Regions from separate parts of the Priestia sp. 10L35 genome, predicted to be linked through region 4. Evidence: predicted binding sites of a transcription regulator. Region 4 holds the regulator's gene; each other region holds the start of a gene.
The links. Region 4 encodes Rex, which represses fermentation and respiration genes when NADH is low (regulators of the CRP and FNR family bind a similar motif). Its sites were predicted from a motif close to TTGTGAAATATTTCACAA; they were not measured.
Positions count from the first base shown of each region.

Region 1: the regulator Rex is predicted to act here: its motif matches at 3,327-3,344, upstream of nirB (nitrite reductase large subunit NirB).
Region 2: the regulator Rex is predicted to act here: its motif matches at 4,095-4,112, upstream of AC1DEF_RS10620 (cytochrome c oxidase subunit II).
Region 3: the regulator Rex is predicted to act here: its motif matches at 2,831-2,848, upstream of AC1DEF_RS20995 (AtpZ/AtpI family protein).

Region 1 covers NZ_JBFTKA010000004.1:405,623-413,147, reverse strand. The annotation lists gene AC1DEF_RS17705 (RNA-guided endonuclease TnpB family protein) at 1-108, opposite strand, end outside; partial or broken gene AC1DEF_RS17700 (transposase) at 115-210, opposite strand; gene AC1DEF_RS17695 (competence protein ComK) at 614-1,093, shown strand; gene AC1DEF_RS17690 (sigma-70 family RNA polymerase sigma factor) at 1,195-1,686, opposite strand; gene AC1DEF_RS17685 (SGNH/GDSL hydrolase family protein) at 2,094-2,840, shown strand; gene nirB (nitrite reductase large subunit NirB) at 3,570-5,984, shown strand; gene nirD (nitrite reductase small subunit NirD) at 6,003-6,329, shown strand; gene cobA (uroporphyrinogen-III C-methyltransferase) at 6,402-7,172, shown strand; gene AC1DEF_RS17665 (formate/nitrite transporter family protein) at 7,197-7,525, shown strand, end outside.
Region 2 covers NZ_JBFTKA010000002.1:909,266-916,790, reverse strand. The annotation lists gene xylA (xylose isomerase) at 1-282, shown strand, start outside; gene xylB (xylulokinase) at 340-1,842, shown strand; gene xylE (D-xylose transporter XylE) at 2,144-3,565, shown strand; gene AC1DEF_RS10625 (hypothetical protein) at 3,771-3,917, shown strand; gene AC1DEF_RS10620 (cytochrome c oxidase subunit II) at 4,301-5,239, shown strand; gene qoxB (cytochrome aa3 quinol oxidase subunit I) at 5,241-7,208, shown strand; gene cyoC (cytochrome o ubiquinol oxidase subunit III) at 7,210-7,525, shown strand, end outside.
Region 3 covers NZ_JBFTKA010000006.1:141,764-149,288, forward strand. The annotation lists gene wecB (non-hydrolyzing UDP-N-acetylglucosamine 2-epimerase) at 1-504, shown strand, start outside; gene AC1DEF_RS20990 (S8 family serine peptidase) at 572-2,764, shown strand; gene AC1DEF_RS20995 (AtpZ/AtpI family protein) at 3,062-3,283, shown strand; gene AC1DEF_RS21000 (ATP synthase subunit I) at 3,290-3,661, shown strand; gene atpB (F0F1 ATP synthase subunit A) at 3,680-4,390, shown strand; gene atpE (F0F1 ATP synthase subunit C) at 4,481-4,693, shown strand; gene AC1DEF_RS21015 (F0F1 ATP synthase subunit B) at 4,796-5,314, shown strand; gene AC1DEF_RS21020 (F0F1 ATP synthase subunit delta) at 5,311-5,856, shown strand; gene atpA (F0F1 ATP synthase subunit alpha) at 5,872-7,380, shown strand; gene AC1DEF_RS21030 (F0F1 ATP synthase subunit gamma) at 7,486-7,525, shown strand, end outside.
Region 4 covers NZ_JBFTKA010000022.1:1,058-8,582, forward strand. The annotation lists gene tsaB (tRNA (adenosine(37)-N6)-threonylcarbamoyltransferase complex dimerization subunit type 1 TsaB) at 1-556, shown strand, start outside; gene rimI (ribosomal protein S18-alanine N-acetyltransferase) at 571-1,020, shown strand; gene tsaD (tRNA (adenosine(37)-N6)-threonylcarbamoyltransferase complex transferase subunit TsaD) at 1,017-2,033, shown strand; gene AC1DEF_RS28115 (ABC-F family ATP-binding cassette domain-containing protein) at 2,288-4,222, opposite strand; gene AC1DEF_RS28120 (redox-sensing transcriptional repressor Rex) at 4,681-5,319, shown strand; gene tatA (twin-arginine translocase TatA/TatE family subunit) at 5,373-5,558, shown strand; gene tatC (twin-arginine translocase subunit TatC) at 5,574-6,329, shown strand; gene AC1DEF_RS28135 (YdiK family protein) at 6,355-6,582, opposite strand; gene AC1DEF_RS28140 (CPBP family intramembrane glutamic endopeptidase) at 6,579-7,307, opposite strand.

The DNA.
Region 1 (7,525 bases), on a different contig from region 4:
CATTTTGTTGTAGACGAAACGAACAGAACCAAAGGTTTTCCGTATAAGCAAAGCTTGTTCATCATTTGGATACAAACGAAACTTATAAGCTTTATTTTGTTTAGCCATATCAAATCACCTCACTTTCATCAGTTGATCTTCAATATATTCTTTTGCCACATCAATATGTGAACCGTCAGTGGTCAATAAATAAAAGCTTCGTGACCAAAACTAAATGGTAGTACATCGACAAAACTGAATGTTTATTAATATCTAAATTAATTGTTATATCAAATCTTATTATTTATAAGCTTGATTTTAATATAAAGAAACAGAAAACAAAAGCTTTTAGGCTAACAGTCAACCGAAATTCATCTATGTCCTTAACACGCTTGAAGAAGGAGACTCCGTTCGGAAGTACGTTAAAAACGTGGACAGTGATGGAAACGATTCTATCGTTTGCAATGGTTCTTATTTTAGACATTTTTATTTAAAAGAAAAGCGCTGGTTTCAGCGCCTTTTTCTTTGGATATAAAATAAATTCAAAATATTTCAAATAATGAGAAAAAAAGACTAGATTTTCCCCTTTTTGATAGTATAGAATAGTTATAAAGTAGCAAAAGGGGGTAGATGTATGACAAATGATGAAAACTATCAAATTGGTTTGACGACAAAAGCATTGATTCCAGTGAACGACCCTATACACTGCACAAAGGTGCTGGATACAACAGGAGAATACATGTTAAGCAAGACGTGTAAGCAATTATTAGAAGAAGCGTGCATTCGGGAATTAAGTACGTTTAAGGGGTCCATTGCCGCCGTTCGAAAAATGTTTCCGTACAAACAGCTTACGCCGCTTGTTATTAATCGTTCACAAGCCATCATTGCGTTTCCGACATCTTCGCCAAATGACTATGGCTGCGCCTGGATTTTTGCCTCTCATGTTCATACTTCACACACGCTTGCTTCAGTTCATTCACCCTCTATGCTGATTCACTTCAAAGACGGAACGTTCATTCCAGTGAAGCTTTCTTATTATAGTTTAGAAAAAAAGCTGGCCAGAGCGGCTGTTATTCGCAATTACTGTTTAGAAAGTCCGGTTGTCTTGGCATAATGCGTTCGATTTATTGAACAAACTTGTCTTACATATGAACAATCGTTTGGACTACCCATATGAACGGAAGGAGGAAGCTCATCATAAGCTTCCTCCTTTTCTTACTCCCTAAGAAGTGAGGCCTTTAGCTTTTTGCGGGCTGCTTTTCCCCAGTTTTTAACGGCTCCCGTGGATACTCCGTATTTGTAAGCAATGTCTTTATACGAGTAGCCTTTTAGAAGATGTTCGATTACATAGATTTTTTCTCTTCCCGTTAAGTGTTCAATATGCTGCTTGATAATTTCACTTTCTAGCGGAACGGGAAGAGCGGGATCTTCGTTTAGTGAAAGTAGGTTCTGTTCAGCCGGTGTTTCGCGTTCTTCGTATAAAATGGTGCCTTTTAAATGAGAAAGGATCGTACCACGAACGGTTGTGTAAGCATAAGCAGAAAAAGATCCTTTGTTTTCATCAAATTTTTGATACGCTCTCCATAGACCAATCAATGCAATTTGATAATATTCGTCGTAGTCTTTGTAAATATGAAATTTTTTAATCATCGACACAATTAATGGATGAAAAGATGAAGCGATTTGATCAAACGAGCTTTTTTGCATGCAGCATTCCTTTTTCAAAAACGCGTTTTTGCTGTATTCCGCCGGTATCTCTACTGTACAAGGGGAAGATCACATGTGCGAATGAACGTACATTATGTTTTCTTTTTAAGAAACGTGACGTAATTTCCCCGGAAACTTCACGTTTCGCTAGGAAATATGCGAAGTATACGTGTATTTGTAGAGATTTTACGTACGAAAGGTCCCCCATTCCAAATTCTACTAATCTATAATTATTTTTATATCGATGCAGCAACTCTACCATCAAGGAAGAGCGGTGATGATAGAGTTGCTAGACCTATCCGGATGAGTCCTTTGAGGGGATATTCGCAGGAGCTACTAATTTTGAGTTCTTCTTTATGAAAGCAATTTGCTGAGATTGTAAGAAGAACTTGTAAAGGGGAGATTGAATGAAGGCGATGGTTGGGGTAAATGTGGCGGCGGCTGTTTTGTGCGGGGCGGTGATGTATGCGGGGACGCAGCACTGGCAGGAGCAAACGGAAGCACAGGCAAGTGAAGTAAAAACTGCTGTTGTACATAAAGAAAAACAGTTTTCCGATGTATCTGCTTATACAAAAAATCTTCCGGACTTTATCACAAAGCAAATCCAGTCATCTATTGCAAATAAAAAGCCTCTGACTCTTGTGGTTGCCACATCTGCAAAGGAAGCAGGGTGGCCTCAGCAGTTAAAAAAAGAGCTAGCAGCTACATATGGAAGTGATGTATTTACGGTTAAAATACTTTCATACGGCAGTCAAACAACGGATGAGCTTTTATCCTCACATATTGCCGATCAAATTAATCAGCTTCAGCCAAACATTATTTTGTTTGAAGCACCTCTTAAAAATGACTATCAGCACCTCACGCTAGATGAGACGCTTGAAAATACAGACAAGCTGATTCATCAGCTCAAAGACTTGAAAAAAACCCTTATGATTCAGCCGTCACAGCCATATATTTCACAAACCGAGTCCTATGAAGAAGGGGTAGAAGCGATCAGGGGAGTCTCTGAAGCAAACTGGGTATATTATATGAATCACTCGCTTATTTGGCCCTTTCATTTAGGAGAGTATATAAATAAAGACAGCGGTAATTTAACGAAAAAAGGAAATGAGGTGTGGGGAGAGTACGTTGTGAATTGGTTTACGGGAAAATAAAAAAACAAGCCCTATTTGAAAAGGAATAGGGCTTGTTTTTTATAATTTTATTAGATTATAACTTTTCCTTGTTTTATAGTAGTAGCTTTTTGTATCTCTACACTTATAAAGTTTAAAGCCAAAGATTTCTAAAGGAGTCCAAAGTTTTTTAATGTTTACGAGTGGCATTTTAATTCTCCGTTCTGTTCTTTATAAAGGTTCTATACTTTCATTATAAAGAATATGGGAGTAATAGTAAATACTATAAAGAACAGTTTGTCTAAAAAATTCTTTATAAAGAATTTTTTGGGATTGTTATTTTTGACATATAAACATTTAGAATTGCTTGGTCTGCGATACAGGCGATAATCAATTTATATATTGATGAAAAGATAGATGATAAGATACTAACCCAAGTCTTTAGAACAAGACGATCAAACTATCGCTCATTTTTAATAGGAGTGATTTTTATCATAGCTCCGGTTATTTATTCTTGCTACATTAATGTTGTGAAAAAGATCACAAAATAAAATGCAAAGGATGATCCAAATTAAAACGTAATTAGACCACTTATTTTTTTTGCTTGCTGTTAAAGCAATGGAATCGCATACATACCATAACTGTGTTAGATAATCTAACACATGGGTTGAACAATTCAGAAAATTCATATATCTTAAATGTATCTTTAAAGATGCATAGAAAATATATCTTTGAAACAAGCAGGTATAGACGCCAGGGGAGGAATGGAAGATGCAAAAAAAGAAACTCGTATTGATTGGAAATGGAATGGCTGGAGTTCGAGCGATTGAAGAAGTATTGAAGGTTTCAAGCGAAGCGTTTGAAATTACGATTTTCGGAAGCGAGCCGCATCCGAACTATAATCGTATTTTACTATCAAAAGTGCTGCAAGGAGATACGAATGTTGAAGACATTACGTTAAACGATTGGAACTGGTATCAAGAAAACAATATTACATTATATACGGGCGAAACGGTTACTAGCATCGATTCAGTAAAAAAAGAAGTAGCGACAAACAGCGGCAGAGTAGAATCGTATGATGAGTTGATTTTAGCAACGGGGTCTCTTCCTTTTATTCTTCCGATTCCAGGCTCTGATAAAAAAGGAGTTACGGCTTTTCGAGATATAAAAGACACGGATGAAATGCTGCAGGCTTCTCAGCAATATAAAAAAGCAGCGGTTATTGGAGGCGGACTGCTTGGATTAGAAGCAGCGCGCGGACTGTTAAATCTAGGGATGGACGTATCTGTGATTCATTTAGCTCCGTATTTAATGGAACGTCAGCTCGATCCAACAGCGGGCAAATTGCTTCAAAACGAATTAGAAAAACAAGGCATGAAGTTTTTGCTTGAAAAACAAACGGCGGAAATCGTCGGCGATGAGCGAGTTGAAGGGTTATCTTTTAAAGACGGGACGTTTTTAGACGCTGATTTAGTCGTGATGGCCGTTGGAATTAAGCCAAACGTTCAGCTTGCAAAAGAAGCGGGACTTAACGTAAATCGAGGAATTGTTGTAAATAACTATATGCAAACGGATATTTCAAACATCTACGCGGTTGGAGAATGTGCAGAGCATAGAGGAATGGTATACGGACTGGTGGCACCTCTGTATGAACAAGGAAAAGCATTAGCAAAAGCGATTTGCGGGGCAGAAAAAGTGCCTTATGAAGGATCAGTTTTATCCACACAGCTAAAAGTATCAGGTGTTGAAGTGTTTTCGGCAGGCGACTTCACGGAAGATGAAGAGAAAAAAGCAATCAAAGTGTTCGATGAACAAGACGGCATTTATAAAAAGCTTGTTTTGCGAGGCAATCAAATCGTAGGAGCCGTTCTTTTTGGAGACAGCAGCGACGGAAATCGACTGTTTTCAATGATACAAAAGCAAGAAGACGTATCGGATGTCGCAAAAGTGTCAATTTTACAGCCATCTGGCGGTAACGCGGGTGAAAGCTTAGTAGCAAGCATGAGCGCCGATGATATTATTTGCGGCTGTAACGGCGTAACAAAAGGTACGATTGTGGAAGCTATCCAAAAACAAGGATGCTCATCGGTTGATGAAATCAAAGCTTGTACAAGTGCCTCTCGCTCTTGCGGAGGATGTAAACCGCTTGTAGCGGAAGTGCTTCAGCATACTCTTGGCGCTGACTTTGACGCGGCAGCTCAAAAAGAAGCGATTTGCGGCTGTACGACTTTGTCACGAGATGAAGTTGTCGAAGAAATTAAAGCAAAAGGTCTTTCGCATACGCGTGAAGTTATGAATGTACTTGGGTGGAATAATGAAGAAGGCTGTTCGAAATGCCGTCCGGCGCTGAATTATTATTTAGGTATGGTGAATCCAACCGGATACGTTGATGAACGCGAATCACGATTTGTGAATGAACGCATGCACGCGAATATTCAAAAAGACGGCACGTATTCTGTTGTTCCTCGCATGTACGGAGGCGTCACAAATGCAGAAGATTTACGAAAAATTGCAGATGTTGTTGATAAATATGAAATTCCCCTCGTAAAAGTGACGGGTGGTCAGCGTCTTGACTTGTTTGGTGTTAAAAAAGAAGATTTGCCTAGCGTATGGGAAGAGTTAGATATGCCTTCTGGCTACGCGTACGGTAAGTCGCTGCGAACGGTGAAAACATGCGTCGGCGAACAGTTTTGCCGTTTTGGAACGCAGGATTCAATGGGCGTTGGAATTGCGCTTGAGAAAAAATTTGAAGGACTATGGACGCCTCATAAAGTGAAAATGGCTGTATCTGCTTGTCCAAGAAGCTGTGCTGAGTCAGGTATTAAAGATATTGGCTTTATTGGAATTGACGGCGGCTGGGAAATTTACGTGGGCGGAAATGGAGGTACGCATCTTCGCGGCGGAGATTTATTGTATAAAGTAAAAACAGACGAAGAATTGATGGACATTACAGGAGCTTATTTGCAGTATTACCGAGAAACGGCTAATTATTTAGAACGTACCTCTGCATGGATTGAGCGCATGGGACTTTCACACATTCAATCAGTGCTTGATGACGCCCAGACGAGAAGAGAGCTGAATATGCGTATGGACGAAGCGTTATCTACGTACCGTGATCCTTGGAAAGAAATCGTCGAAAGCAAAAAGACGAAAAAAGAGCTGTTCGAAACAGTTGTCACATCATAATGCTGGGGGGAAATAAAGATGGTGAATAAAAACATTACAAAAGTATGCGTAGGGTCGATTCATGATTTTCCGGTAAGCCTAGGAAAAACAGTGAAAGTAAACGGAAAAGAAATTGCGGTGTTTAAGCTATCAAGCGGAAAAATACGGGCAATTGAAAATCGCTGTCCGCATAAAGGCGGGGTGCTAAGTGAAGGAATCGTGAGCGGCGACTCGGTGTTCTGTCCGATGCACGACTGGAAAATTTGCCTGCATGACGGTAACGTGCAAGAGCCAGACAGCGGATGTGTAGACACGTACGAAGCGTCTGTTGAAGGAGATTTGCTGTATCTCTTAATTGAAGAATAAGTAACGAGGCGCGTTGATTTTCAACGCGCCACAAAAATTCAAGGGGACATACTCAAAGGAGCGAAGCAGAAGATGAGACAAGGAAAAGTGTACATTGTAGGAGCCGGACCAGGAGATCCAGATTTGCTAACGATAAAAGCAGCAAAATGTTTAGAAAAAGCAGACGTTATTTTATATGACCGACTAGTGAACCCTGTTCTTCTTCAGTATGCAAAAGAAGGAGCCGAACTCGTCTACTGTGGGAAAAAGCCTGGTGATCACTGCGTTTCTCAAGATGATATTCATGATTTGCTTGTATGCTACGCAAGAAAAGGAAACACCGTCGTGCGGTTAAAAGGCGGAGATCCGTTTATTTTCGGAAGAGGCGGGGAAGAAGCAGAAGTGCTCGTTCAAAACGGAATTCCGTTTGAAGTCGTTCCGGGTATTACAGCGGGCATCGCGGCACCTGCTTATGCTGGAATTCCTGTGACGCATCGTGAGCTGAGCCGTTCGTTTGCCGTTGTGACGGGACACTGTTTAAGCGGCAAGCCGGAAAGTATTCGCTGGGAGCATTTAGCAAAAGGAGTTGATACGCTTGCGATTTATATGGGCGTTAAAAACTTGCCGTATATTTGCCGTCAGCTTTTAGACGCGGGAAAAAGCGCGGATACGCCGGTCGCTCTTATTGAACAAGGCACGTCGGTTTATCAGCGCACGGTTACAGGTACGCTTGGCACAATCGTAGATACGGCTGCGGAGCAGCAAGTCAGCAACCCCGCAATGATTGTAATTGGTGAAGTGGTGAAGCAAGCTTCTGCTCTTTCTTGGTTTTTGGAAAAAACAGAAGAAAAAGTATGCGTCTAAGATGAATAAAAGGAGGAAACACTTTTGTTTAAGAATTCACTGCAGTCAATGAATGAGTTAGCCCGTAAAAAGACGAAGCTTGTGAATGATCATTTGCCGAGTTATTTGCTGTTAGCTGTGCTAGCAGGTGCTTACGTAGGACTTGGCGTTATATTAGCTCTATCGGTAGGAGCACCTTTGGCCTCTGCTTCTTTACCGGTCGTTTCTCTTGTGATGGGGTTATCTTTTGCTGTTGCTCTCCTGCTTGTCGTATTTGCAGGAGCTGAATTGTTTACGGGGAATCATATGGTTTATACAGTCAGTACGCTATCGGGAGTCACGACATGGAAAGATACGTTTAAAAACTGGACGTG
Region 2 (7,525 bases), on a different contig from region 4:
TTTGAACAAGACGATTTACTCTATGCTCATGTAGCAGGAATGGATGCGTTTGCTCGAGGGTTAAAAGTAGCACATAAATTAGTAGAAGATCGTGTTTTCGAAAATGTTATCAACGAGCGCTACAGCAGCTTTAAAGAAGGAATTGGGCTTGAGATTGTGGAAGGAAAAGCTAACTTCCATACACTGGAGCAGTACGCGTTTAAAAATCCGAATATTGTGAATAAGTCAGGAAGACAAGAACGATTAAAGGCCATTTTAAATCAATATATTTTGGAAGTTTAAAGGACAAACGAGAGTAGAAACAATTCTACTCTCGTTTATAAACGCGGAGGTATCAAGATGAAATATGTAATTGGAATTGATCTAGGAACAAGCGCCGTAAAAACGATTTTAGTTGATACAAAAGGCAAGATTTGCGCTGTGGTTTCTAAGAATTATCCTCTCCTTCATGAAAAAACAGGGTATAGTGAACAGAATCCAGAAGAATGGGTTCAGCAGACGGCTAGTGCTTTAAGTGAATTAATTGCTAACGCTAATATAAAACCCGAAGATATAGAAGGAATTAGTTATTCTGGACAAATGCATGGCCTTGTGATGCTGGATGAAAACTATAACCTATTACGTAACGCCATTTTGTGGAATGACACAAGAACAACAGAACAATGTCATCATCTTTATAAAGTCATTGGAGAAAAACGTCTTTTAAAGATAACAAAAAACCAGGCTTTAGAAGGATTTACTCTTCCTAAGTTATTGTGGGTAAAAGAGTATGAACCGGCTATATTTGAAAAAACAGCTGTATTTATGCTGCCTAAAGATTATTTACGCTTTAAAATGACCGGCTTTATTCATAGTGAATATTCAGATGCTGCCGGTACATTATTATTAAACATCAGCAAGAAAAAATGGGATGATGAGCTTTGCCAATTAACAGGAATCAATATTAATCTTTGTCCGCCACTAGTTGAATCTAGTGAATGCATAGGCAATATTAGTGAAGCGTTCTCTCAAAAAACGGGATTAGCCACTTCAACGAAAGTATTTGCAGGTGGAGCTGATAATGCTTGCGGAGCAATTGGCGCCGGCATTTTATCATCAGGGGAAACACTATGTAGCATTGGGACATCAGGTGTTGTTCTTTCTTATGAGGAACGAAGCGATAGAGACTTTGATGGAAAAGTCCATTATTTTAATCATGGAAAAGAAAATGCCTTTTATACGATGGGTGTTACGCTATCTGCGGGGTACAGTTTAGGCTGGTTTAAGGACAATTTCGCAAAAAACGTCACGTTTGAAGAATTATTGGCTGACCTAAAAAATGTCCCAATCGGCTCAAACGGCCTTTTATTTACCCCTTACTTAGTCGGAGAACGTACACCGCATGCAGATGCTACGATTCGCGGAAGTTTTATAGGAATGGACGCCTCTCATAAAAAGAGAGACTTTACGCGAGCGGTTATTGAAGGTATTACGTTTTCTTTAAATGAGTCAATTGAAATCTTTCGAGAAAGCGGAAAGGAAATTACGTCTATTGTATCAATTGGCGGAGGAGCAAAAAATGATCATTGGCTTCAAATTCAAGCAGACGTTTTTAATGCAAAAATCGTAAAGTTGTCTACTGAACAAGGCCCAGCGTTAGGAGCAGCCATGCTAGCAGCTTATGGCTGTGGCTGGTATAACTCATTGGAAGAGTGTGCAAACGTATTTATTACCTCGTCGAAAACATATTATCCTAATGCAGAACATGTACAAGTCTATAAACAGCTTTATGAATTATATAAAGAAGTCTACCTTCAAACAAACGACTTAAGTAAAAAGCTAGGCGAATTTAAAAGGAAATAATAGGTTGCAAAATATGCAACCTTACTTTAAAAAGAAACTTCATATGAAAGTAGCTTGTATCAATTGATTATGGTTGTATATCGATATACCTGACACAAAAGGAAGTATAGAAAATGCTGTAGTAAGATTTGATTCACTAGAAAAATACGTACATTGGAGGGGAGGATAAGAGCAGTTAGTCGAATAGACGACGAAAATTTCTTTTGTGTTCCAAGAATTTGAAAACGTATTCAAATAAGTGCGAACTCAGTTAGAAATAGAACTTCTACTGTTACTTTTAACTAACTGCTTTTAACAACGCATGAAACAAAATCGAAACTCATTATATATTTTTTCTATTACCTTAGTTGCCGCTATCGGAGGGTTACTGTTTGGATATGATACAGCTGTAATATCTGGAGCTGAAGAATCATTAAAGGTGTATCTTATTGACAGCTTAGGGTTAGGATCTTTAGCACATGGTGTTACTGTATCAAGTGCTTTAATAGGATGTATTATTGGAGGATTGGTATCTGGTTATTTTGCGACGAAACTAGGACGCAAACAATCACTTATACTAGCAGCTATTCTTTTTATAGTCTCAGCGTTAGGCGCTTCTTATCCTGAGTTTTTATTTTTCACAAAAGGGGAACCGACACTCTCTTTGTTACTTGCTTTTAACTTCTACCGCATTATAGGTGGGATTGGTGTTGGCTTAGCATCAGCCATTTGTCCCATCTATATAGGAGAAATTGCACCGGCAGATATTCGCGGCAGATTGGTATCGTTCAATCAATTTATGATTATTTTTGGAATGTTAGTCGTTTACTTCGTGAATTGGGGTATTGCAAATGGGGAAACCTTAGAATGGATTAATGATGTAGGTTGGAGATACATGTTTGCTTCAGGAGCCATTCCAGCTTTACTCTTTGTAGCACTCTTGTTTTTAGTTCCTGAAACGCCTCGCTACTTAGCTATACAGAATCAAGATCAAAAAGCTTTAGCCATACTAACTAAAATTAATGGATCTTCAGAAGCGAAATCAATTTTAGAAGATATTAAACAAACAATTTCTACCAATGTTTCGTCTGAAAAATTATTGGCATATGGAAAATTAGTTATCGTTGTAGGTATACTGCTTTCTGTATTTCAACAGTTTGTAGGAATCAATGTAGCTCTATATTATGCTCCGCGTATTTTTGAAAGCATGGGAGCAGCTAAAGGTTCTTCTATGCTGCAAACTATTATTATGGGATTAGTAAACGTTATTTTTACAGTAATTGCAATTTTGACGGTTGATCGTTTGGGAAGAAAACCTTTATTAATAACAGGGTCTATCGGAATGGCCATTGGAATGTTCGGTGTAGCAAGCATGGCTTTTTCAAACATCATTGGTATAGGGACGCTTGTATTTATCATTATTTATACAGCTTCCTTTATGATGTCATGGGGACCAATTTGTTGGGTGCTCATTTCAGAGATTTTTCCTAATAAAATTAGAGGTCGTGCTGTAGCTATTGCCGTAGCTGCTCAGTGGGCGGCTAACTATTTTATTTCCTCTACATATCCCGTGATGATGGAATATAGCGGAGGATTAACATATGGTTTTTACGGTTTAATGAGTATACTTTCTGCTTTGTTTGTCTGGAAATTTGTTCCTGAAACAAAAGGTAAAACTCTCGAACAAATGGAAAATATGTGGAGAAAAAAACTAGGGGCTTCAAAGAGTAAGAAGGCCATATAACCATTGAGCTTTTACTTAGAGAATAGATGAATATAAAAATTTCAAAAACACCTAAACTATCTTTAGGTGTTTTTAATATGTAATCTTTATGAAGAAAGTGGATAGCTTTTTTAAAAAATATTGCTATAGTGATAAGTCTCTTTGAAAATAGAAATATAGTTTTCTTTATGAGGAGTGTTTCATCGTAAATATAAATAACGGTGCAATGAATTTACAAAAAATCTGGGGGTATCCGCTATATACGGAATATCCTAAAGAATTAAAGTATGATCATGCTTCCTGGGTTCCCGCGTATCAGAATCGGAAAATGATTGATTGGATGTTTCAGCAGGTCAAACAAGCAAATCAGTAAGTGTTAAAGCTCAATACTTCATCTAGTACTTATAAAAAACTCTTTCAGTTAATAAAAACTGGAAGAGTTTTTTCCTTTTATTAGGATAGTCACAAGGCACCTTTTATTCCCCACAATTACCCAAATATGTGACGAATTTATGGTAAAGCCATTTAAACTAGATAAAAAGCGCTTCAAGTGTGATGAATATCACACCTTTTAATGATACAACATGATAATTTTTTAGGAGTAAGCAATATGTCATGACAAACTTCAATATGTTAGGAGGTTATTAGCCTTTTGATCTGTTGAGATGCATCTCTAATATGAACGTTTATATACCATTATTATGTACAGAGGTTTAGAAGAAGGGAGCCTGAGCTTAGGTGAGAAAGCAAAAATCAATGCATATTGGCAAGTTAATCATTCTCTCCGTATTCATCACAATTTTTTTAGCAGGCTGTGATAGTCGTTATTTGATTTTAAATCCGCAGGGGGCGGTGGCTCAAAAAGAATACCAGTTAATTATTTTTTCTATAATTTTATGCACAATTGTTGTTATTCCTGTTTTAGGTCTGCTTGTGTATATCGTTTTACGCTACCGTGATAAGCCTGGAAACAAGGCTTCGTATCGGCCAGACTGGGACGATAGTAAGCGTCTTGAATTTATTTGGTGGGGCATCCCCATTATTATTATTAGTATTTTAGGTTTCGCTACGGCCAAGACGACGTATGACTTAGTAGATCCGCCGAAAAAAGATGTAAAGCCGCTAACAATTGAAGTAACATCCCTTGACTGGAAATGGTTATTTCAATATCCGGATCAAGATATTGCGACAGTGAACTATGTCAACATTCCAAAAGATGTGCCCGTTCAATTCGTGCTAACGTCAGATGCACCTATGAATTCTTTTTGGGTACCCGAGTTGGGAGGACAATTATATACCATGCCGGGAATGGCAATGGGGCTTTGGCTGCAAGCTGATCACAAGGGAGAATATTTTGGTTCGGGTGCTAATTTTACGGGTGAAGGGTTCGCTCATATGAACTTTAAAGTTAAATCTACATCGACAAAAGAATTTAATCAATGGGTAAAGCAAGTGAAAGAAACATCACCAGCTTTAACAAAAGCTGATTATAGCAACCTTGCCCAAAAAGGTCTTTCTCTAGAAAAATCGTATTCTACCATTCCTAAAGGCTTATTCCAAGAAATTGTCATTAAAAACGGTGGTCAATATTATAGTCAGCATCACCATATGAAAAATGAAGACATGAAGACTATGAATGTGGCTTCTGAAGAACAAGTACATGCACAGCATGAGCACCAGGAAGGAGGAAAATAAGTTGTTAGAAAAATTAAAAGATTTTTCATCTCATTTTTTTGTGACAGGAGAACCGATGATTTACGGAGCAGATGTCGCCATTTTATTAACATTAGCCGGTATTATTTTTGTTCTTACGTATCTTAAAAAATGGAAGTGGCTATGGCGTGAGTGGCTCACAACGGTGGATCATAAAAAAATTGGTATTATGTATATGCTTTCTTCATTATTAATGCTGTTTCGAGGCGGAGTAGATGCATTATTAATGCGTATGCAACTAGCATTCCCTCAGTGGCATTTTCTAGATTCTAATCATTACAACGAAATTTTTACTACGCACGGAACCATTATGATTCTATTTATGGCAATGCCGCTTATGTTTGCGTTCTTTAACATTGTTGTACCGCTTCAAATTGGAGCAAGGGATGTCGCCTATCCTTTTTTAAACGCGGTAAGCTTTTGGCTATTTTTCTTTGGCGCCATGCTTTTCAATTTGTCGTTTGTAATCGGCGGCTCGCCAGATGCAGGATGGTTGAGTTATCCTCCGCTTTCTGGCATGCAGTTCAGTCCTGGACCAGGTCAAGATTTTTATATTTGGGGCATTCAAATATCAGGTATTGGCAGCTTGGCTTCTGGAATTAATTTTATTATGACTATTTTAAAAATGCGTGCACCGGGCATGAAACTTATGCATATGCCCCTATTCACGTGGTCCGTTCTAGCAAGCTGTATTATTATCATTTTCGCGTTTCCTGTATTAACCGTAACGCTTGCTTTATTGTTTATTGACCGCTTCTTTGACGGACACTTATTTACTATGACCGGCGGAGGAAATCCGATGATGTACATTAACTTAATTTGGATGTGGGGACATCCTGAAGTGTATATCGTTGTACTTCCTGCATTCGGCATTTTTTCTGAAATCGTTGCAACGTTTTCTCAAAAGAAGATATTTGGCTATAAGTCTATGGTTTTTTCAATGATGATTATTAGCGTTCTATCGTATTTCACATGGGTACATCATTTCTTTACGATGGGTGCAGGTGCTAATGTGAATGTGTTTTTTGCTATTACGACGATGGCTATCGGAATTCCAACGGGTGTTAAAGTGTTCAACTGGTTATTTACGATGTTCCGCGGCCGTATTCAAATGACGCAGCCAATGCTATGGACAATTGCTTTTATCCCGTGTTTTGTTGTGGGAGGAGCAACGGGTGTTATGCTTTCAGCAGCTCCCGCAGACTATCAGTATCATAATAGCTACTTTTTAGTTGCACACTTTCACCAAGTGTTAATTGGAGGCGTTGTATTCGGCTTTTTTGCAGGTTTGTACTATTGGTGGCCAAAAATGTTTGGCTTTAAATTAAATGACCGTCTTGGTAAATGGGCGTTTTGGACATGGAACATTGGTTTTTATGTATGCTTCATGCCTCAATACGCATTAGGGTTTATGGGAATGACGCGCCGTATTTATACGTACGACTTTGACATGGGATGGGGACCGCTGAACGTTATCTCTACAGTCGGAGCTTTCTTTATGGGCATAGGGTTTATCTTTCAAGCATGGCAGATTCTTCATGGCATTAAGTACGGAGAACGAGATGTAACAGGGGATCCTTGGAATGGACGTACATTAGAATGGTCCATCCCTTCACCGCCGCCGCACTACAATTTTGCAGTGATTCCAACAGTAACGGGGCAAGATGCGTGGTGGACAATAAAAGAAGAAAGAAAAAAGAAAAAAGCGAAGGAAACAGCTGCTTTCTCTCCGATTCATATGCCTAAGAATTCAGGTATTCCATTTATCATGTCGGTTTTCTGGTTCATTGCTGGTTTTGGCTTAACGTTCCACTGGGTGTGGATGGCGATATTCGGTTTGACAGGAGTCGGAGCTTGTTTACTAGTTCGTTCTTTTCAATACAACTCGGACTATTATATTCCGGTGGATGAAATTCGACATACAGAAGATTCAGTAGGGAGGGTTGGCTGACATGGCTTATGCGACAGCGCACCACGAAGAACATCATGATGAACATGATGAAGGAATCAAAGTTATGGGTTTTTGGCTTTTCCTCGTAACGGACTGCATCTTATTTGGAGCATTATTTGCTACGTATGCCGTTCTTGTTAATCATACTGCGGGAGGCCTTACAGGAAAGGAATTTTTTGAAGTTCCAGGATTTGTTTCTGAAACGTTTATCTTATTAACGAGCAGCTTTACGAGCGGATTAGCTGTGCTGAGCATGCACAAGGGAAAAATAAAACCTTTAATTGGCTGGCTAATCGTAACTCTGCTTTTAGGTATGT
Region 3 (7,525 bases), on a different contig from region 4:
CCAATGAAAAACATGTTCCGTGCGGTTAAACGTATTGTGGATGAACATGAAGATGTGCAAGTTGTGTATCCTGTTCATTTGAATCCGGTAGTTAGAGAAACAGCAAACGATATCTTAGGAAATGACCCACGCATTCATTTAATTGAACCGTTAGATGTAATTGACTTCCATAACTTCGCTGAGCGCGCTCATATTATTTTGACAGATTCGGGCGGTGTTCAAGAAGAAGCTCCTTCATTAGGCGTACCTGTATTGGTACTTCGTGATACAACAGAGCGACCGGAAGGAATTGAAGCAGGAACGCTCAAACTAGCAGGAACGGAAGAAGAAACAATTTATACGCTAGCAAAAGAGCTGTTAATAGATGAAGACGTATATAAGCAAATGTCACAAGCATCGAATCCTTACGGAGATGGCTTAGCTTCTAAACGTATTTGTGATGCTATTAGCTACTATTTCAACCGCCGTGAAAACAGACCGGAAGCTTTTAATCCGCTTTCGTAAGATTTCTAAACACCTTTCACATGAAAAGTGTCTCTTTGAGACACGATAGTGTGAGAGGTGTTTTTTTATGTGGATTAAATGGTTAATGCTTAGCTTTATATTAGGGAGCGGGGGAGGGCAAATGTTGCTCAATCCGACATTTCCTTCTATAAAACAAGAAATGAATCATCAGGAAAAATCAATAATTGTCATGGTTGAAAAAGAAAAATTCGCGGAATTTAAAAGTCAGCTACAAAAAAATTATCCTAATATAAAGATTAAGAGCGAATTTCACACGGTATTTACAGGACTTTCATTAAACGGCTCCATCTCGGATTTGGAAAAACTATCTCATAATCCTTCTATTATTGGTTCACATTCTATTAAAAACTACCAGGTTGCAGAAGAAAATAGTGTAACCTTCATTGGCTCAGAACAGGTAAGAGGCTTATTTGATACTCATAATCAGCGCTTAACAGGAAAAGGGATCAAAGTAGGCGTCATCGATACGGGTGTTGATTATTCTCATCCCGATTTAAAACAAACCTACAGGGGAGGGTATGATGTAATAGATAAAGATTATGAGCCGATGGAAACCACTCGGGAGCAAGGAGAGCCTACTCTGCATGGCACTCATGTAGCTGGTATTATTGCAGCAAATGGAAATATTAAAGGTGTAGCACCTCAGGCGGAGATCTACGCATACCGAGCTCTTGGACCTGGTGGAGCTGGAACGTCTGAAAGTGTTATTCTAGCTATCGAAAAAGCAATTCAAGATGATGTAGATATTATTAATTTATCATTAGGAAATGATGTGAATGGCCCTGATTTACCAACAAGCTTAGCGTTAGATCGAGCTGTTGAAAAAGGAATTGTAACGGTTACATCCAGCGGCAATTCAGGTCCAGGTTTATGGACCGTGGGCTCTCCAGGTACAGCGGGAAAAGCTATTTCGGTTGGCGCTTCTGTTTCCCCGACAACAGTTCAATTTCTAACAATTGGATTTAACAAAGAAAAAATTATGATGGCGCCAGTAGAAGGGTCTCGTCCATGGACGTTTAATCAAACGCTGCGTGTAATAAATGAAGAATACTTCAAAGAGCAAAAGCATGCGTTGGGTAACGTCATTTTGCTAAAAGCAGAAGGAAATGCGGTTGAAAAAAAGATTAAACAAGCTGAACAGGCAGGAGCAAAAGCCGTTATTTTATATAGTCCGACTGAAAAAAACATAATCGGTAAACTACAAGAATCAGTAAATATTCCAGTGATATGGGTAAGTAAAAAAAACGGTGATACCATTAATCAATACATTCAGTCTCAACAGCCATACTTACGCACTGGCAAGCAAGTGGTGCAAGACTTGCTCACATCTTTCAGTTCAAGAGGACCTGTAACGACTACTTGGGGAATCAAGCCGGACGTCGTCGCACCTGGTTACTTCATTAATAGTACAGTTCCTGGGGGATATGAACGCATGCATGGAACAAGTATGGCTGCGCCCCATGTAGCTGGAGCGTGCGCTCTTATTTTACAAGCTCACCCGAACTGGTCTCCTGAACAAGTCAAAGCTTCATTGATGAACACAAGTAAAGTAATGCAGCAGCTAAATGGTAAAACGTATCACGTATATGAACAAGGAGCCGGGAGAATTCAAATAGCAAAAGCTGTCACAGCAGACTCTTTATTTTATCCATCTTCTTTATCTTTCGGTATTTTTACGCGCCCATCAAAGAAAGTCTTATCATTTAAAATTGATAACCAGTCTGATAAAGCAAAAACGTATCGCTTGAACGTTCCGAAAAGGGATGAAGGAGTGAATTGGGATGTTCCATTACCTGTCACCGTGCAGCCCCATCAGACAAAAGAAATAGCTGTCACTTTATCGGTGCAGCCCCGTTTTAAAAATAAAGGTATATATGACGGATATTTGGAAATAAATGATTCACGTGAAACATTTTCGCTTCCTTATATGTACATGGTTAGCATTCCAGATTATCCCCGTGTCATGGGATTGCAAGTAGCAGCGGAAAAAGAGAAAAATACGTATAGTTATGAACTGTTTTTGCCTGAAGGAGCAGATGAGTTAGGCGTTGCTCTTTTTGATAAGCAGTCTTTACAGTTTATATCGTATTTAGATGTTGACGTTGATGTAGAAAGAGGCATGAGAAAACGGAAAATAACGATCGATGAATCGCTTGTACCGGGAGCGTACCAAATATTTGCATTTGTGAAAAAGCATGGACAAGAGCATGTTGTAAACAGTACAATAACGATTGAATGAACCTCTTTAAATGTTTTCATTTGAAGAGGTTTTATGTGTGGCAGAAATGTGAACAATAAGAAGAGATTGTGAAGTTTTTAGCTTAAACACATTGACATTAAATATACGCTATTGTATGCTTACAGGGAATATAAATGATAAGGTTTTCAATCTGTGAAAACCGTTGATATTTCTGCGTATTTTATTAGCTGTTTTTACCTTTTTTAGCAATTTTTTTTGCCTTTCTATCATATATTGAGCTATAAAAACGATAGAGAATTCGGAAAAAAGAAAATTTTGCAAAAGGGGTATGAGCTTATGAAAGATCGCAACCGTCATCCTTTGCAAGCGATGGCATTAGTGTCAATCATTCTATCACAGTTAGCAGGTTCAGTCTTAATTGGCTTATTCTCTGGAAGATGGGCTGATCAATGGCTTGACACCGAACCACTATTTTTGATTTTAGGCCTTCTTTCAGGGCTAGCAGCAGGTGTTTTTATGATGCTGCGGACAGTCCACCATTTTTTTTCAGGAGATTAATAATTCATGCAGGATTTGCAGCACGTTTTTCCAAGACTTCGTTCATACATATTGTATTTGTTAGCATTATACGTTCTCGGCTGGGGATTTACAAGTTATAAGGCTGTTTTTGCAGGTTTAATTTTAGGAACCGCCCTGAGTTTGTATAATTTGTGGAACTTAGTAAGAAAGTTTGAGCAGTTTGGACAGGCGTTGGATGAGGGGAAAAAGCCCCGTTCAATTGGGACTGTTGTAAGATTTGCAACAGCTGCTCTCGCAGTTGTGATTACCATCTCTTATCCAAAAACCTTTCATATTATTAGTGTAGTTGTGGGATTAATGACGTATTACGTTGTCATTATCATAGATTTAGTTGTTCAAAATATGCGTAGAAGATAGAAAGAGAGGTGAACACAGTTGGGTCATGAATCACCAACTATAGAGTTTCTAGGCCTTACTTTTAGTCAAAGTAACTTGCTTATGGTTACCGTAGCTTCTGTTATTGTATTCTTAATTGCAGTTTTATGTACTCGTACTCTTGCTATGAAGCCAAGCGGTGCACAAAACTTTATTGAATGGGTCTTAGATTTTGTTAAAGGACTCGTTAATAGCAATATGGATTGGAAAACAGGTGGCCGCTTTTTGACGCTAGGTGTAACTTTACTTATGTACATTTTTGTGTCAAATATGTTGGGTCTTCCATTTGCCATCGTGATTGACCATAACTTATGGTGGAAATCGCCAACCGCTGATCCAGCAATTACGCTGACGTTAGCCGTTATGGTAGTTGTACTATCACATTACTATGGTATTAAAATGCGAGGGTTCTCTGCATACACGAAAGATTACTTCAAGCCAATGGCATTTTTATTCCCGCTTAAGATTATCGAGGAGTTTGCCAATACGTTAACGCTTGGCCTTCGTCTTTACGGTAATATTTATGCTGGGGAAATTTTGTTAAGCTTGCTAGCTGGTTTAGCAACAACAGGCTTCCTAGGTACAATTGGAGCTGCTATTCCAATGCTTTTATGGCAAGGATTCAGTATTTTTGTAGGCGCAATTCAGGCCTTCATTTTCACAATGTTAACGATGGTTTATTTATCTCACAAAGTGAGTAGCGACCATTAATTTATAAAGCTTTGTTCAAGTAATACCCAATTTGGACAAAACAAAACTTAGTTAAACAAAATCATATATATTAAGGGAGGACTTTATAAAATGGGTTTAATAGCATCTGCAATTGCGATTGGTTTAGCGGCACTAGGTGCTGGTATTGGTAACGGTCTTATCGTTTCTAAGACGATTGAAGGCACAGCTCGCCAACCAGAAGCACGTGGTACATTAACTTCAATGATGTTCGTTGGGGTTGCTTTAGTTGAGGCGCTTCCAATTATCGCCGTAGTTATTGCATTCATGGTACAAGGTAAATAATAATGTGTTACATGTGGCGAAGATCATTCAAAAGAACCTTCGCCATTACTTTATGTCTTTAATAAGTAAATTATATATGTGGAGTCTCTGAAGGGAGTGAACATGGCCGTGTCGAACATGTTTGTGTTAGGAGCAGCAGGCATTAATGGTGGAGATATTCTTTTCCAATTAGTGATGTTCCTTATCCTACTTGCGTTACTTCAAAAATTCGCGTTTGGTCCTGTAATGGGAATCATGAAAAAACGTGAAGAGCATATTGCCGGTGAGATTGATGAAGCAGAAAAGCAAAATGAGGAAGCGAAGAAGCTTGTTGAAGAGCAGCGTGAAATCTTAAAGCAATCTCGTCAAGAAGTGCAAGTAATGATGGAAAACGCTAGAAAGTCTGCAGAAGATAAAAAAGAAGAAATCATTGCGGCAGCACGCGAAGAGTCTGAGCGTCTAAAAGCTGCAGCAAAACAAGAAATCGAACAGCAAAAAGATCAAGCAGTTGCTGCGTTACGTGAGCAAGTTGCTTCATTATCTGTTTTAATTGCGTCGAAAGTTATTGAAAAAGAACTTTCTGAACAAGATCAAGAGAAGTTAATTCATGAATATATCCAAGAAGTAGGGGATGTACGATGAGTCAACCAGCTGTAGCCAAGCGCTATGCACTAGCTCTTTTTCAATTAGCAACAGAAAAACAGATGATCGATGAAATGCAAGACCAGCTACAAATCGTTGAAGAGGTGTTTGCTAAAACACCTGAATTAATGGATGTATTAACTCATCCAAAAATTACAATTGAGCGAAAAAAACAGTTTGTAAGTGAGGCATTTGCTGAACTTTCACCAACTGTTCAACATACGGTTCTTCTATTATTAGAGCGTCACCGCATTCAAATTGTTAGCGAGATGGTAAAAGAGTATCGTTTCCTAGCGAACGAAGTACGTGGCGTGGCAGATGCAACTGTTTATTCTGTCAAACCTTTAAGTGCAGATGAGAAAAGAGCAATCTCACAATCATTTGCTTCTAAAGTTGGAAAACATACGTTAAATATTTCAAATATAGTAGATAAAAGCCTAATCGGCGGCGTGAAGCTTCGCATTGGTAATCGTATCTATGATGGCAGCATTAGCAGCAAATTAGAAACGATCCACCGAGGACTTCTTGCACACAGATCGTAGATAGGGGTGAAATTCATGAGCATCAAAGCTGAAGAAATTAGTGCGCTGATCAAGCAGCAAATTGAAAACTATCAGTCTGAGATTAAAGTGAGTGATGTAGGTACTGTTATCCAAGTTGGGGACGGTATCGCACGTGCTCATGGCCTCGACAATGTCATGGCTGGAGAACTGGTTGAATTTTCAAATGGTGTCATGGGAATGGCACAAAACTTAGAAGAAAACAATGTAGGTATCATTATTTTAGGACCATATACGGAAATTCGTGAAGGTGACGAAGTTCGCCGTACAGGACGCATCATGGAAGTTCCAGTAGGGGAGCAGTTAATCGGTCGTGTTGTTAACTCATTAGGTCAGCCAGTAGACGGCTTAGGCCCAGTAGAAACAACAAAAACACGTCCAATTGAAGGTGCTGCACCTGGCGTTATGGATCGTAAATCAGTACATGAGCCGCTTCAAACAGGTATCAAGGCGATTGACGCACTTGTGCCGATCGGTCGTGGACAGCGTGAGTTAATTATCGGTGACCGTCAAACGGGTAAAACATCGGTAGCAATCGATACAATCTTAAACCAAAAAGATCAAGATATGGTATGTATCTATGTAGCGATTGGCCAAAAAGAATCAACAGTTCGTAACGTAGTAGAGACATTACGTAAACACGGTGCTCTAGATTACACAATCGTTGTAACAGCATCAGCTTCACAACCAGCTCCACTATTATTCTTAGCGCCATATGCTGGGGTAACAATGGGTGAAGAGTTTATGTATAACGGTAAGCACGTACTTGTTATTTACGATGACTTAACAAAACAAGCATCAGCTTATCGTGAACTTTCATTACTATTACGCCGTCCTCCAGGTCGTGAAGCGTATCCAGGGGATGTATTCTACCTGCACTCTCGTTTATTAGAGCGTGCGGCAAAGTTATCGGACGCAAAAGGTGGAGGTTCATTAACAGCTCTTCCATTTATTGAAACGCAAGCAGGAGACGTATCTGCTTATATCCCAACGAACGTAATTTCGATTACAGACGGACAAATTTTCTTACAGTCAGATCTATTCTTCTCAGGCGTGCGTCCTGCGATTAATGCTGGTCTTTCTGTATCACGTGTAGGGGGATCTGCACAAATTAAAGCGATGAAAAAGGTAGCAGGTACACTGCGTCTAGACCTTGCATCTTATCGTGAGCTTGAATCGTTTGCTCAGTTCGGTTCTGATCTTGACCAAGCAACTCAAGCAAAATTAAATCGAGGAGCGCGTACAGTTGAAATCTTAAAACAAGGTTTACACAAACCGCTTCGCGTAGAAAAACAAGTAGCTGTGCTTTACGCATTAACAAAAGGCTTCTTAGATGATGTTCCGGTATCAGATATTACGCGCTTTGAAGACGAGTACTTAACATGGTTAGAGTCAAACCGTAAAGAAGTACTTGAATCAATCCGTACAACTGGTGGACTTCCTGAAGCTGGCGTATTCGAATCAGCACTTGAAGAATTCAAGAAAACATTTATTGCATCTGAATAATATATTGTCAGCATGGTATGTTAAGACAATCTTTCAATAAGGTGAAGGTGAACATTTGTTCACCTTTCATACCACGTGATCTTCTAAAACAAGGTGGTGAAACCTTTGGCATCATTACGTGATATACAAACTCGAATCACATCGA
Region 4 (7,525 bases):
GGATTGTGATATTGCGCCAAGCGAGCTAGACCGTATTGTAGTGGCACATGGTCCCGGATCTTATACAGGTGTACGAATTGGCGTTACCATTGCCAAGACACTTGCTTGGACTTTAAATATTCCTTTAATAGGTGTATCTAGCCTTGAAGCACTAGCAGCAAACGGTCGCTATTTTGATGGGTATATTGCTCCGTTATTTGATGCGCGCCGTCAACAGCTTTATACAGGACTATATGAATGGAATAATGAACGAGGTCTTCTAGAAGTTGAAAGTGATCGACTTGTTATTAATAAGGACTGGGCGGAACATTTAAAGTCATACAACAAACCCATTTTATTCATAGGCAATGATCTTCCCATGCATGAAGAGGCGTTAAAAGAAGTGCTGGGTAAACAAGCTGTATTTGCCCATGTTCAGCAGTTTAATCCAAGACCAAGTGAATTGGCTTTTTTAGGAATGAAGAAAGAGCCGCAGTCTGTGCATACTTTTGTTCCGAACTACATTCGTTTAGCTGAAGCCGAAGCTAACTGGCTTGCTTCACAGCAAAAAGGATAAAAGAAGGTATAAACATGAAACTAACAATTAAGTTTCGTTTAATGGAAGTTAAAGATATTGATCAAGTAGTGAAAATCGAAGAGAAGTCTTTTACGACACCTTGGAGTTCAGAAGCGTTTCAAAATGAGTTAACCAATAATCAATTTTCAACTTACATTGTGATGGAAGAAGGAGAAAATATTATTGGGTATTGCGGAACGTGGATTGTTATTGACGAAGCACATGTAACCAACATTGCCCTATTGCCAGACTACCGAGGTAAGGGACTCGGTGAATTGCTGCTGCGCAACGTGATGGACGTTCTTCGAAAACTAGGTGCTGTGTCAATGACATTAGAAGTTAGGGTATCTAATCATATTGCACAATCATTGTATCAAAAGCTAGGTTTTAAACCTGGAGGTATTCGTAAGAATTATTATTCTGATAACAATGAGGATGCATTAGTTATGTGGGTGAATTTATGAGTGAAAATCAATTAATTTTAGCATTAGAAACAAGCTGTGATGAGACAGCAGCGGCCGTGATTCGAAACGGTCATGAAATTGTAGCCAATGTGGTGGCATCACAAATAGAAAGCCATAAACGATTTGGCGGTGTCGTACCGGAGATTGCATCTCGTCATCATGTGGAACAAATTACGGTAGTAGTTGAAGAAACTTTAAATCAAGCGAACTTGACGTTTGCAGATATTGATGCAATAGCTGTAACGGAAGGACCTGGGCTTGTGGGAGCACTTCTTATTGGCGTAAATGCAGCCAAAGCGCTAGCATTTGCACACCAAAAGCCATTAATTGGTGTTCATCATATTGCAGGACATATTTATGCAAATCAGCTAATCAAAAAATTAGAATTCCCGCTTTTATCGCTAGTTGTATCTGGAGGGCATACAGAGCTTGTATACATGGAAAGTCACGGTCAGTTTAAAGTGATTGGTGAAACGAGAGATGATGCGGCAGGAGAAGCCTACGATAAAGTAGCCCGCACGTTAAACCTTCCATATCCAGGCGGACCTCATATTGACCGCCTTGCACATGAAGGAGAGCCATTAATTGATTTGCCGCGTGCTTGGCTAGAAGAAGGATCCTATGATTTTAGTTTCAGTGGGTTAAAATCAGCAGTTATTAACACTGTCCACAACGCGAAGCAAAAAGGTGAAGAAATTCTTCCACAAACACTTGCTGCTAGCTTTCAAGCGAGTGTTATTGATGTGTTAGTAACTAAAACGGTTAAAGCTGCAAAGGAATATAAGGTTAAGCAAGTGTTAGTAGCAGGAGGAGTTGCTGCTAATAAAGGACTTAGAGCAGCGCTAGAAGAAGCATTTGCACCATTATCAAACATTGAGCTTATTATCCCGCCGCTATCTCTATGCACGGATAATGCCGCAATGATTGGAGCAGCGGCAAGTGTACGATTTGCTCAAGGAAAACGCTCAGATATGTCATTAAACGCAAACCCCGGTTTAGACTTGGAAGAGTAAGAGACGAATGAGATTTATTTCTCATTCGTCTTTTTTGTGGATAAAAATGATTTATCAACAATATTCAATAAATTTAGAATTGACTGTGGATAATTATGTGGAAAAGTCCGTGCACTCAGTACACGGACATGTTATCAACAAGTTTTAATTATGAAAATCAGACAGATATCCACTATTTATTCACAGAGTGGATAAAGCTTGTCCTAAAGCGCACGAACAAGTAAATAGGGTGAATAAATACGAAAAAATATAGGCTATTCTTCTAGAAGCAGCTGTAATTCTTCCCACTCTTCCATTAATGTGGATAACTGTGAAGAAATTTTTTCATTTTCACCGTTTAATCTTGATACTTCTTCGTGGTTTTGATAAATTTCAGGATTACAAAGAAGTTCTTCATTCTCCGCTTGTGCGGCTTCTAATTTGTTTACTTCAGTTTCAATTTCTTCAATTCGGCGCGTTCGCTGCCTCATCAATTTCTTTTGTTCTTTATCTTGTTTATAAGACTGTTTATCTACTTTTACCGTACGTTCTTCGTTGGCTTTTATATTTTCTAATTCTTTGATTTCCTCTATTTCTGCTTTCTTTTCTACATAATAGTCATAATCTCCAAGAAATTCTTCTACTCCTTCAGGAGATAGCTCTGCTATTTTGTTTGCAATACGATTAATAAAATAACGGTCATGTGAAACAAATAATAGAGTCCCTGGGTAATCAATTAACGCATTCTCGAGTACTTGTTTGCTATCTAAATCAAGATGGTTAGTAGGTTCATCCAAAATTAAGAAATTAGCTTTTTGAAGCATAAGCTTCGCAAGAGCCAAACGTGCTTTTTCACCACCGCTAAGCGTCGAAACGATTTTCAGTACATCATCACCTGAAAACAGAAAATTTCCAAGCGCTGTACGAATTTCTTTTTCAGGTTTGGATGGGTAGTCATCCCAAAGCTCATTTAAAACAGTTTTATTAGACGTTAAATTAGCTTGCTCTTGGTCGTAATAACCAACCATTACGTTTGAGCCAAAAGAAATGGTTCCAGTCTTGAAGCTTAGTTTATCCACAATACCTTTTAATAACGTAGATTTCCCAACTCCATTAGGACCAACCAACGCAAGGCTTTCACCTTTTTTAATCCGAAGGTTTGCGTCTTGGACGACATATTTGTTTTCATCATATCCGATGGACACGTTTTCGAGATTTAAGACTTCATTTCCGCTTTGACGCTCAATTTCAAACGAAAAACTAGCTGATTTTTCGCCTTCGTTAGGTCGATTTATTAACTCCATTCGATCGAGCTGCTTACGTCTGCTTTGCGCACGTTTTGTAGTCGATGCGCGGGCGATGTTTCGTTGAATAAAATCATTCAGTTTTGCGACTTCATCTTGCTGCTTTTCGTACTGACGCAACTCTTTTTCATATCGCTCTGCTTTTTGTACAAGGTATTTAGAGTAGTTGCCCGTGTACTTGACCGTTGTTTTTTGTGTGACTTCATACACTTGATTTACGACCTTATCAAGGAAGTAACGATCGTGTGAAACAATTAAAATAGCTCCTTCATACCCTTGCAGAAACTGTTCCAGCCATGCTAAAGTTTCAATATCTAAGTGGTTGGTAGGCTCATCCAGAATAAGCAAGTCTGGCTTTGTTAAAAGCAGTTTTGCAAGAGCCAAGCGCGTTTTTTGTCCACCGCTCAAGGAGGAAATAGGGGTGCTATAGTCAAAGTTTGAGAAACGGAAACCGTGAAGAATAGATCGTGTATCCGCTTCATATTGATAGCCGCCTAAATCTTTGAACGTTACTTGAAGCTGATCGTACTCTTTGGTTAGTTTTTCGTATTGAACTGAATCATTAAAAATGTCTGGATCGCCCATCTTCGTTTCAAGCGTACGTAATTCTTTTTCCATCTTCTTTAACGGAGCAAAGACTGTCATCATTTCTTCCCATATGGAGAGTGTTGACTCAAGAACTGTATCTTGTCCCATATAATCAATGGAAACACCTTTAGGTTTAATAATTTCTCCGCTGTCATAAGAAAGCTGCTCAGCAATAATTTTTAATAAAGTTGATTTACCTGCACCGTTTCGTCCCACTAGGGCAATGCGGTCTTTTGATTGTACTTCTAACTTTATATTCGATAAAATGGGTTCTGCCCCATAGTATTTTGTAATACCGTTCAATTGTAGAATAATCATTTTTTCACCTCTAGTAGTATATCCATAGTGTATTTTAACATATTTTCAACTACAAGTTCTTCCTACAAGCGTTTGTAATTTGTAGAGGGACAAGAACAAATGATGAAGCGAATGTTTTGATTCATGAAATAAAATGATTTTACCTGCACATTTTATACAGGATACTATGTTAAAATAAGAGATAAGTGCATCTCTGAACTTATATATGATGGATGTAGAAAATCCGTCATGACTAACAAACGGATCCTTTGAAGGGCTAATTGCTTCGTTCTAGCTACCGACTTTAAGTATTCCTGGATAGACAAAAGGCGTCGGGGTGTGAAGCGGAGTATATATAAAACAAGAGAAAAGAGAGAGAATTGGAAGCGCTACCTCAAGGCGGTTGAGGCTTTGTGAAAGGTAATGCAATATGACTTGAAAATGTTAGTAATGACATACATGAACTGAGGGGGTACAACGTGAACACTGAACAATTAAAAATACCACAAGCAACGGCTAAACGATTGCCGCTTTATTATCGTTTTTTAAAAAACTTGCATGCTTCTGGTAAACAGCGTGTTTCGTCAGCGGAGTTAAGTGAGGCAGTGAAAGTTGATTCTGCTACTATTCGCCGGGATTTTTCTTACTTTGGAGCATTAGGGAAAAAGGGATACGGCTACAATGTGAATTATTTACTTACATTTTTCCGTAAAACGTTAGACCAAGATGAAGTAACGAAAGTAGCACTGATTGGCGTAGGGAATCTGGGAACGGCCTTTTTAAATTATAATTTTATTAAAAATAATAACACCAAAATTGAGTGCGCTTTTGATGTGATAGAAGATAAAGTCGGTACAAAAGTAGGCGACGTGCCGGTTTATCACCTTGACCAATTGGAAGATTATATGAGTGATGATATCTCAGTGGCGATTTTAACCGTTCCTGCCACTGTGGCTCAGCAAATTACCGATCGTTTAGTGAGTTGCGGAATTAAAGGGATTCTAAACTTCACTCCTGCACGCTTAAACGTACCGGATGAGATTCGACTGCATCATATTGATCTGGCTGTAGAATTACAGTCGCTTGTCTACTTTTTGAAAAATTATCCTGTTGAATAAGATGGACTGTGTTACGATTTCCTTAAGTCTAAATTAATAAGGAGAGTGGGAATATGGGGATTGGAGCAGGCAGTTGGATTATTATTGCGATTGTAGCACTGCTTATTTTTGGACCGAAACGGTTACCGGAGCTAGGAAGATCAGTCGGGCAAACGCTTAGAGAGTTTAAGCATGCCGCTAGCGGTGCCTCAGAAGATCGTGAAAAAGATAAACAGCGTCAAGTAGATGACAAAGAGTAAAAGGGTGATCATAGTATGACCGAACAAGAAATGTCAATATATGATCATATAGGAGAGCTGCGAAAGCGCATTTTAATTGTTTTATTTTTCTTTGTCATTGCCACAATTGGCGGCTTTTTTATAGCGGATAAGGTTATTGTCTATTTACAGCATGCTGATGAGGCAAAAAATTTAACGATGAATGCATTTAGGCTAACAGATCCAGTTAAGATTTATATGCAGTTTGCTGTTATTATCGGCTGTGTACTTGCAGCTCCTGTTGCACTGTATCAACTTTGGGCATTTATTAGTCCTGGTTTATATGAAAAAGAGCGTAAGGTAACGCTTGGATATATTCCTGTTTCCATTTTTCTCTTTATCGGCGGTGTCTCTTTTTCTTATTTTGTGTTGTTTCCATTTGTCGTCGATTTTATGACGCGCGTTTCTGATGAGCTGAATGTAAACCAAGTGATTGGCATTAATGAATACTTTTCTTTTTTAATGCAGCTCACACTGCCTTTTGGCCTGTTGTTTCAGCTTCCTGTTGTCGTCATGTTTTTGACGCGATTAGGTATTATCACGCCTATGTTTTTATCTCAAATTCGAAAGTATGCCTATTTCGTACTGCTAGTTATTGCCGCACTTATTACACCACCAGAATTGCTCTCGCACATGATGGTGACAGTGCCGCTCTTAATTTTGTATGAAATCAGCATCATTATTTCCCGCATTTCGTATCGCAAAGTGTTAAAGGCAAGGGCAGAGCAAGAAAGAGAAGATGTTAGTATGTAAAAAAACCACTGAAACAGTGGTTTTTTTATTTAGATGAATCATCTTGATTTTTATATTGCTGCTGCAACTTTTTAATTTTATAGTGCAAGATAAAAATGCGCACCGCAAATCTGAAATCGAACGCGGCTACGAGTGCAAATAAGATCGTGGGGAAATTCCACACGGTTTCCTGAGCATTTTGAATAGCCAGGTAGGTGAATAAAACCCCCATAATAATATAAATAAACCCTCGTGTTAAAGGGATATTCTTCATAAAAACATGCCTCCAAAAATAAACTGCATTTGTTCTGCTTGCTTTTGCATTTCTATAATTTTATCTGCAAAAATAGTTTGAGATAAAATAACGATTGTATTCATCAACACGTGAGCAATAATGGGTACAATAATTAGTTTTGTTCTTGCATAAAGGAATGCAAATACAAATCCCATGGCTGTATACACGAGCAAATGTTTAAAATCCCAGTGTACGGCAGCGAAAATAAGGGAACTAATAAATGCAGAGACAAAGAAATTATATCGTTTGTGAAGAGAGCCGAAAATAATCTTTCGAAAAATAATCTCTTCTAGAATTGGTCCAATAACAGACGTAACGACAATGAGGAACGGCGTTGCTTTAACAAGATTAACAATATTTTGTGTGTTTTCAGATACTTGGGTAATGCCAAGAGCGTGCTCAATCATACCTGCTACAGCTTGACCAGCCATAGCCAGGAACACCCCAAGGACTGACCAGACCACAGTTACCGTTGTTCCCGCATGTTCTATACGCATGGACATGTCACGGCGCAGCAGCAGTAAGACAATAAGTAAACCAAGGATAAAGCTAATGATGGTCCAATAAGTCAAAAGCATGACATTCGCTGTTCGAACTGGATATTGATCAAACATTCCTGTTAATTTTAACAGCGGTATACCAACAACTCCTGAAAACTGCATAAGGATGTAGGTGAGGATAACATACCAATAACGTTTTTCCAATCTTCTATACTCCTTTAAAAGGTTTTTATGTATATATGTCGAAGAAGTACTGTAAAGTTAGTAATTTCTTCTTGCTCGTATTGTAACATACATATTATTGAACAGAGAAAAGAATGCTTTATTTCTCAAAATCGTCGAAATCTAAAACTATTATATGTAGTTTTCGTAAATTTTAAATTTTTTTTGTTTAATACTTGCAAAAAAAACCCACTTTGTTT